Regions from separate parts of the Gallintestinimicrobium sp. genome, predicted to be linked through region 2. Evidence: riboswitches for the same ligand, from Rfam matches in the RefSeq annotation. Region 2 holds a riboswitch; the other holds the start of a gene.
The links. Region 2 has a riboswitch for FMN ahead of ACLTOQ_RS06720 (ECF transporter S component). Riboswitches for the same ligand answer to the same signal wherever they lie in the genome.
Positions count from the first base shown of each region.

Region 1: linked by a shared signal. The riboswitch ahead of ACLTOQ_RS12515 (ECF transporter S component) and the one ahead of ACLTOQ_RS06720 (ECF transporter S component) in region 2 are both predicted to bind FMN.

Region 1 covers NZ_JBKVPW010000015.1:11,471-15,902, reverse strand. Annotated here, with positions in the region: gene ACLTOQ_RS12520 (Tex family protein) at 173-2,662, shown strand; FMN riboswitch at 2,729-2,885, shown strand; gene ACLTOQ_RS12515 (ECF transporter S component) at 3,209-3,940, shown strand; gene ACLTOQ_RS12510 (ABC transporter ATP-binding protein) at 4,261-4,432, shown strand, end outside.
Region 2 covers NZ_JBKVPW010000006.1:9,388-13,819, forward strand. Annotated here, with positions in the region: gene ACLTOQ_RS06710 (winged helix-turn-helix domain-containing protein) at 34-459, opposite strand; gene ACLTOQ_RS06715 (riboflavin kinase) at 630-1,322, opposite strand; gene ACLTOQ_RS06720 (ECF transporter S component) at 1,331-1,975, opposite strand; FMN riboswitch at 2,093-2,208, opposite strand; gene ACLTOQ_RS06725 (nitroreductase family protein) at 2,307-2,825, opposite strand; gene ACLTOQ_RS06730 (winged helix-turn-helix transcriptional regulator) at 2,978-3,331, shown strand; gene ACLTOQ_RS06735 (winged helix-turn-helix domain-containing protein) at 3,473-3,895, opposite strand; gene ACLTOQ_RS06740 (ABC transporter permease) at 4,083-4,432, opposite strand, start outside.

The DNA of each region.
Region 1 (4,432 bases), on a different contig from region 2:
TGACCGGGCGAAAGCTTTACAAAAAACGGGACTTCTGGTATGCTGTCAAATATGGTTTCGGACTGGAATGTGCGCGCCGGATGCGCCGCAGATTGGTAAAATATGCCGCTGCTGATCGACCAGGACGCGCTGCAGTGCAGGCAGGAAGCAAACAGACAGAAAGGAAATTGACATGGACATTTTAAATAAGCTCAGAGAGGAACTTCAGGTAGAGCGCTGGCAGGTAGAAGCTGCGGTCAAGCTGATCGACGAGGGCAACACGATTCCCTTTATTTCCAGATACCGTAAGGAAGCGACCGGTTCCTTAAATGACGAGGTACTGAGAAATCTGTACGAGCGTCTGAACTATCTGCGCAATCTGGAGGAGAAAAAGACCTCCGTTATGGCGAGCATCGAAGAGCAGGGCAAGCTGACGGAGGATCTGAAAAATAAAATTCTGGCGGCAGAAACGCTGGTTGTCGTAGAGGATTTATACCGCCCTTACCGTCCGAAGAGAAAGACGAGAGCCAGTGTTGCAAAGGAAAAGGGGCTGGACGGACTTGCCGATTTGATCCGGGAACAGAAATTTTCCGGTTCTCTGGAAGAAGCGGCAGCTGCTTATGTGAATCCTGAAAAAGGCGCAGCGGATACAAAGGAAGCGCTGCAGGGCGCACAGGATATCCTTGCGGAAGGAATTTCCGATGAGGCGGATTACCGGATGTACATCCGGAAAATCACGATGGACGAGGGCAAGCTCACCAGCACCGCGCGGGATGAAAAGGCGCAGAGTGTTTATGAGATGTACTATCAGTACGAGGAGCCGCTCAAAAAGGCAGCGGGACACCGTGTGCTGGCATTGAACCGCGGCGAGGCGGAGAAATTCTTGACTGTTAAGGTGGAAGCACCCCGTGACCGTATTTTACAGTACCTTGCAAAAAAAGTAATTACCGAAGAAAATCCGGTGACGGAGGTGGTACTGCGCGCCGTGATTGAGGACAGCTATGACCGTCTGATCGCCCCGGCGATCGAGCGCGATATCCGCAATGAGCTGACAGAAAAAGCCGAAGAGGGTGCAATCAGCGTCTTTGGCAAGAATCTGGAACAGCTTTTGATGCAGCCTCCAATCGCCGGACATGTAGTGCTCGGCTGGGATCCGGCGTTTCGTACCGGCTGTAAGCTTGCTGTTGTGGATGCGACCGGAAAGGTACTGGATACGAAGGTCATTTATCCGACTGCACCTCAGAACAAAGTAGAAGAAGCCAAAAAGGAATTAAAGAAGCTGATCGAGAAGTACGATATTTCTCTGATCTCTGTGGGAAACGGCACTGCGAGCCGCGAGTCCGAGCAGGTGATCGTCGATTTGATCAAAGAGCTGAAAAAGCCGGTTCAGTATGTGATCGTCAACGAAGCGGGCGCATCTGTTTATTCTGCCAGCAAGCTGGCAACGGAAGAGTTCCCGCAGTTTGACGTGGGACAAAGAAGTGCGGCTTCGATCGCACGCCGTCTGCAGGATCCACTTTCCGAGCTGGTAAAGATCGATCCCAAATCCATCGGTGTCGGACAGTATCAGCATGATATGAACCAGAAAAAGCTTGGGGAAGCCCTGGGCGGTGTGGTAGAGGACTGTGTAAACCGGGTAGGCGTGGACTTAAATACCGCATCTGCTCCGCTTTTGGAGTACATTTCCGGTATTTCCAGGACGGTTGCAAAAAATATCGTAGAATACCGGGAAGCAAACGGACGCTTTACAAACCGGAAGCAGCTGTTAAAGGTTCCGAAGCTGGGGCCCAAAGCATTTGAGCAGTGCGCAGGCTTTTTGCGGATTGCGGACGGAGAAAATCCGCTGGATGCGACGAGCGTACATCCCGAGTCCTATCCTGCGACGATGGAATTGTTAAAGAAACTGGAGCTTTCCATGGAAGATGTGCGCATGCTGCAGGCGGAAGCCAAAAAGGGACGCGCTGCGCAGAACACATCGGGCGCTGACAGCAAAAATACTTCAGGCGACGCTGCACGCCAGAATGTGTCCGCCAAAAACAAAGCAAACCGCAAGGACCGCAGACAAAACGGCTTCAACATCCGCAATACGGATACGGCGATGGGACGCGCACTGGCAGCAGCCATGCAGGGAATGACTTTGGATGCAGACAATGGCGGAACCGACAAAAAAGGAGCAAACCCATCGGGGCGGTCTGGCGCAGGAGCATTGAACGCTGCAAATGCGTCGACAGGAGCCGCTGCAGGCAGCAGCACATCCGGCAGCCAGAAGGCAGCAGCCGTTTCTGCACTGGAACGCCGCATCCCGGACAAGAAAAAGCTGGCGGAAGAGCTCGGTATTGGCGAGATCACGCTGACAGATATTGTAAGGGAGCTGGAAAAGCCTGCCCGCGATCCGCGTGAGGATATGCCCCGCCCGATCCTGCGCAGCGACGTGCTGGATATGAAGGACCTAAAGCCCGGCATGGTGTTAAAGGGAACCGTCCGTAACGTCATCGACTTTGGTGTATTCGTGGATATCGGCGTCCATCAGGACGGACTGGTGCACATTTCCCAGATCACGGACCGTTTTATCAAGCATCCGCTGGAAGCAGTCAGCGTTGGGGATATCGTGGATGTAAAGGTACTGGACGTTGATCCGGTCAAAAAACGGATCGGCCTGACGATGCGTCTGGATCAGAAATAAGAAAAAACAAAATTTTCTCTTGATTTTTTATCAAAAACGTCATATACTCAACACGTTAATAAAGGTAAAGTTCTTCAGGGTCGGGTGCAAGTCCCAACCGGTGGTATAGCCCACGAGCCTTTCGCTGTATAAGTCAGCGGGGCATGATTCGGTGATCCTTCTGCAATGGGAGCAGACGGAAACTCCGAAGCCGACAGTACAGTCTGGATGGAAGAAGATGATTGCTTTTTCTGATGCGTTTTTGCCGACGCAGAAGAAACCCAAAGCAAACAGCGCACAGACCCGGAAGATTTCTCTTCCGGGTTTTTTATCGTATAGGAAACTTCGTTTCCATACGATAAAAATGCTCCGCGGGGATGCGCACTCGGCGCAGGGGTAGATGGTTGCTAAAGCAACCGCGCCTCGGCGCGAGAATGTGCCAAGGCACATTCTTTTTGTGTCCCAAAGGAAGGGGATATCCTGTGAAGGAAAAGCCCTTTGGCAGGATCCCTGACAGGCATATCGCTGTGCAAAGAACTTTCCTGCAAATCGAAAGGAGACTTAAAAATGAGTTCTTTATGGCAAACCGTATCTGAAAACGTAGTATTTGTATTGGAGTTTCTTGCACTGATCGTGGTGATGTTTCTGATCGCCTATGTCATTGAAAAAGCAGTCAAGAAAAAAAATAGCGACACAGAGCGTGTCCTTGCAACCAGAAAAATCGTCGTGATCGGCGTATTTTCCGCAATTGCAGCGATCCTGATGGTACTGGAGTTTCCGGTTCCCTTCGCGCCGTCCTTCTACGGACTGGATTTTTCCGAGCTTCCGGCGCTGATCGGTGCATTTGCATACGGACCGGTGGCGGGTGTCATGATCGAGTTTTGTAAAATTCTGATCAAGCTTGTGTTAAAGCCCTCTTCCACAGCGTTCGTCGGAGAGCTGGCAAACTTCTCGATCAGCTGCATGCTGGTGCTGCCTGCGTCCGTGATCTACCTGTTCAAAAAATCGAGAAAACAGGCGATTCTCGGCACCGTTGTGGGTACACTGATCATGACGGCGTTTGGCTCCTGCTTCAATGCCATTTATCTGCTTCCGAAATTTTCTGAGCTGTACGGAATCCCGCTGGATGCGATCATCGGAATGGGAACGGCGATCAACCCGGCGATCCACAGCATCAGCGGACTGGTGCTGATGTGTGTTGTACCGTTAAACCTCTTAAAAGGCGGACTGGTATCGCTGATCACTATTTTGGTTTACAAAAAGCTCAGCCCGATCTTAAAGGCAGCGCATAAACAATAGAATGCACGCTCTGCGAGCATTCTATTGTCAGGAATAAAAAATACCGATTACATGGCTGCAAAGCAGTTGTCGTAATCCACACAAATTTTCACCACGCACCGCAGAGGCGAATCCCTCTGCGGTTTTGTTTTCCAAAAAAAGTGCGCCCTGCCCTCCGGGTTCTGATTTCTTTGGAAAAATTTAAGAAAGATTTTATGAAAGATGGGGGATTTTTCGGAGGCATTCCTGTACAATGAACTACAATGTGTAAAACCTGTGGGTTGACAGAAAAACACAACCGTATTATTGTATTATATAAATAATACAGAAAGGGCAAATCAATGGCTGCACTTGTGGAAGTTAAGGATATCTGCAAGGTCTATAACCCCGGAGAGAACGAAGTCCGGGCGCTGGATCATGTGTCGGTATCCATTCAGGAAAAGGAATTTGTGGCGATTATCGGTCATTCCGGCTCGGGCAAATCGACGTTGATGAATATGCTCGGCTGCCTCG
Region 2 (4,432 bases):
GATCATTATGGCCTCGGAGCCTTTCTTGCTGACTTAAAAGGGAGAACTGTTAAATTTATATCCACTGCCCAGTACAGTGCGGATATAGCCACCTTTTGGGGTATCTGGCGTCAACTTGCGCCGGATCTGGCTGATGATGCTGGCAACGGCGGTTCCGCAGTGTTCACCGTCCGCAGCCCACACAGCCTCATAGATCTGTCTGGCAGAAAAGACCCAGCCAGGATGGCGAGCCAGATAAGCAAGGACAGCAAACTCATGATGAGTTAGTGTAACAAGTTGACCTCTGCAGAATACTGCCTGCTCCTTCAGGCGAATCTCAAGCTCCGGAAAGGGGAGAGTGTCATCCGAGAGTGGGAGAGCAATATGGTCAAGCTCTGGTTCGTCTGCAAGGGCTTCCATAATTTTATTGAGTATGTGTTCTTCATGGTCTGCAACGGATAATATTAAAAATTTGCCCATATTGTTCACATCCTTTCTTCTCTCTATATGAATAAGCAGTGGTCTTGTTTTTGGTGAAACCTAAATGAACTGGGGGATAGTATCAGAGCCGTTTCTGTTTATAAAAGGTTGCTGAACACGAAGACTTCAAAATTTTGAGAATGGCGCTATTTGCTCTTGTGTTTACCACCTTACTCGGAATTGAATTTATAACCATAGCCAATTACTGTTTTTATATACTCGTGTCCCATGCAATATGGCTTTAGCCTTTTTCGTATTTGAAAAATCGTGTTTTCTACTGCATGCAAATGGTTATTTGTGGGTTCATGCCAAATCTGTTCATAAATCTGTTCTTTTGTGAATGCGGTTTGAGGAGATTGCAGTAACAGATAAAGGACTTCAAATTCGTTTGTTGATAAATAAACTTCCTGCTGTTCTAATATTACACAATGCCGGTTAACATCAATGTGTAAGGTGTGATTTGTTTGCTTTAATCCCCAAAATTCTTGTGCCATTGTCCGGTCATTCGCAATTTGTTCAAGCAGCAAGGATAATTCATTGAATTTTCTGACTTCCCTCAATTTCTTATATAGGTTGACAGTTATCGTACACCCATATATATCCTTATCAAAATCAAAAATATATGTTTCGATTGAAATAAAACTATCATTATCAAGTGTAGGGCGCGTCCCAATGTGGGTAACACCGTAATATCTCTTATCGCTTAAAAGAATATCTGCCACATATACTCCTGTTTTTGGCAAAAAATCTTTTTTTTCGATTGCTATGTTCGCGGTAGGTGTCCCCACATGCTTTCCAATACCTCGGCCATGTATAACGGTTCCTGTTAGTGTGTAAATAGGCTCATTTAGTTTTTCTTTCATTTCGATCCTCATATAATCCCATTCATTGACAGGATAATCAAAACACAAGTTACAATAATAAAACTTGCCAATATAAGCAGACCAGTATGCTTTTGTCTTGCTTCATTTTCCGAAGCAGCAACATATCCGCTTTTTCTCAAAGCGGTAACTATGGGCTTATACAGTAAAAAGGTAATGGATGCATTTAACCCACCTTTCAACAAGTTAAATGGAAGAAAGGCAGGAAGTAACAATTCTACAACTGCTTCTCTTGGATACCCCATATAAAGCGGTGTTACCAAATAGTTCCACAACAGCATAACAACAACCGTTATGAGCCATCCCGATGCCAGACCAATCACTGCACCAGATAAAGTGTGCTTTTTTTTGTAAATGACAGATGCCGTACACGCAAAAGATAGTGTTTGTACGATATTCATGATACAACCTAATATTCCAGTATCGCTTACTGTAATCATTTCAAGGATTGCCACAATGACAGATACGATACAAGAAGTCATCGGTCCCCAAATAAAGCCGCCCAAAGTTACAATAACATCGGATGGGTCGTACTTTAAGAATAGAATAATCGGAATCCTGCCGACAACCATGGTGACATAAGTGATCGCACATAGCATCCCAATAGTGGTGACTCTTTTTGTTTTACTGTTCATAATTGCTTTCCTCCGTGGCAAAAAATTAACACCCAAAAGAAAAGGTCTTTCGGGTGTTAACATTATAATTAGGCCACAGAAAAGAAAGTAAGCCCCTTAAAATCTGCGGAAATCTAACCATATCTTCTTTCATCCAGACTATACTGTTGGTTTTGGAATTACACCAAATCGTGCGTTTTACGCTCGCGGACTTTACCGCCAATCGGGAATTTCACCCTGCCCCGAAGACACTTTTATTCAGTTGTTTCCCCGCAATTATAACATCAACTATTTTTGGAAGCAATGAGTTGAAGATAGTTCGGAAGTATTTCGGAAATCGAGTCATACTCGGTTACAGTTTTTCATACGAAACTAAGTCAGTGAGTGGAATCCTCATGTGTTCATGTCTTTCTGTATCTGCTGGCGCTTCATTTCCATAACCGATTACCAAAATATTGATTGGCTCTAAATTATCGGGTAAATCAAATTCTTTCCGGATAACATCAGGTTGAAAGTAGCATACCCATACGGTGCCCAAACCTAATTCTGTTGCCTCTAACATCATATGGTCTGTTAGGATAGCTGCGTCAATGTCTCCAGTTTGTTTTTGGTCAAAGGGGCGAACCCATGCCTTGTTATGATCTGCACATACAATGATTGCAAGAGGAGCATTATAAATATTTGCCCCTTTGCTGATTTTTTCCAGCCCTTCTTTGCTTTCTACTGCAATTAAATGAACCGGCTGTAGGTTTGCTGCTGTAGGTGCAACATGAGCAGCCTGCAAAATTTTATCAAGCTTCTCTTTCTCCACTTTTTTGCCACTGTAATTGCGTACAGAATACCGTTTTTTTGCAATCTCAATAAAATTCATCATGGTCAATCCTTTCTTGGTGCTGTATAATTTAGTTGACATATTCAATCGTCGTACTAATTTTAACATGGTGCAGTAGAATAACAAGATTGCACTTTTCAGGTAGATACTTCCCTCAAAGAAAGTACCCAAAAAGGAGTGAGTTTATAAAAATGAATTATCAAAAAGAACAATTTAGTTGTCCAGTGGAAGCCACACTTTTTCTGATTGGAGGAAAATATAAACCTCTCATTCTTTGGCATTTGATAGAAAAACCTTTGCACTACATGGAATTACAACGCTTAATTCCAAAAGCCACACCTAAAATGCTTTCACAACAACTTCGCGATTTGGAAGAATGCGGCATGATTCATAGAGAAGTAATTCCAGAAAAACCACCTAAAACTTTGTATTCTCTTACTGCGTTTGGAAAAAGTATCATTCCGGTATTAGATTCTATGTGTAACTGGGGAATACACTTTCTTGAAGGCTTGGATATTACACCGCCTTGTGGTTCAAAACTATAAATAGTCTATTGGGGAAGAGCAGACTGCCCTTCGTCGAATTTATATGCGTTTTTTCAAGTAATACGAAAAGCTATATTTGCTGCCTTATTTTATACAAAACGAAGCGCCGGACAGAGCCAATCAGCATATGTCCGGCGTTTCCTATATTACGGATTCAAATTTATATCCACTGCCCAGTACAGTGCGAATATAGCCACCCTTTGGTGTTTCTGGCGTCAATTTACGCCGTATCTGACCGATAACGCTGGCAACAGCAGTCCCGCAGTTTTCACCGTCTCTATCCCATACGGCCTTATAAATCTGGCTGGCTGAGAATACCCAGCTGGGATGACGAGCCAGATATGTAAGGACAGCAAACTCATGGTGAGTCAGAGTAACAAGTTGACCTCTGCAGGATACTGTCTGCTCCTTTAGCCGAATTTCCAGATTTTTAAAAGAAAGAATGTTGCAAGGGAGAGGAGGCGCAATATGGTTAAGCTTCGGCTCGTTTGCGATAGTTTCCATAATTTTATTGAGTATATGTTCTTCGTGGTCAGTGACGGATAATATTAAAAATTTGCCCATATTGTTCGCCTCCTTTGCTTGGGGTAAATGCGGAAAACTGTTGTGCCAGTGGCCGCCAACTGTACCAGAATCAGCACAGCAAATAGACAAAAGCTCCTTTATCCACCTGCTTTCACTGATAAGGTCATTCTAAAACCTAAATGTCCACAAAATATTAGAAAGTTCGGACAGTTCAAAAAATAGTGTTCTACTCAACCGTTTCAATGGAATCTACAATACTCATTTTTGAAATTTTCCGCAGAGGAATTGCTGTTGCCAGCAAGCAAGCCCCTACTGCCAAGAGGGTTGCTTCAAGAATGGGTATGACAGGAATTGCAACAAGCTGGAGGGTGTCGCTCGTGGCCGCCTCAATGAAAATCGTACAAACATATCCCAGCACGCTTCCAATCACAGAGGCAATAATCCCGTAATATGCACCTTCCCAAAGAAAAGTTTTATAGAGGCTACCAGCGCTCATTCCAATGGCCCGCTGCATACCGTTTTCTGTTACTCTGGTGTGAATATTCGTGTAAACGGTATTGATGATGTTAAGAATGC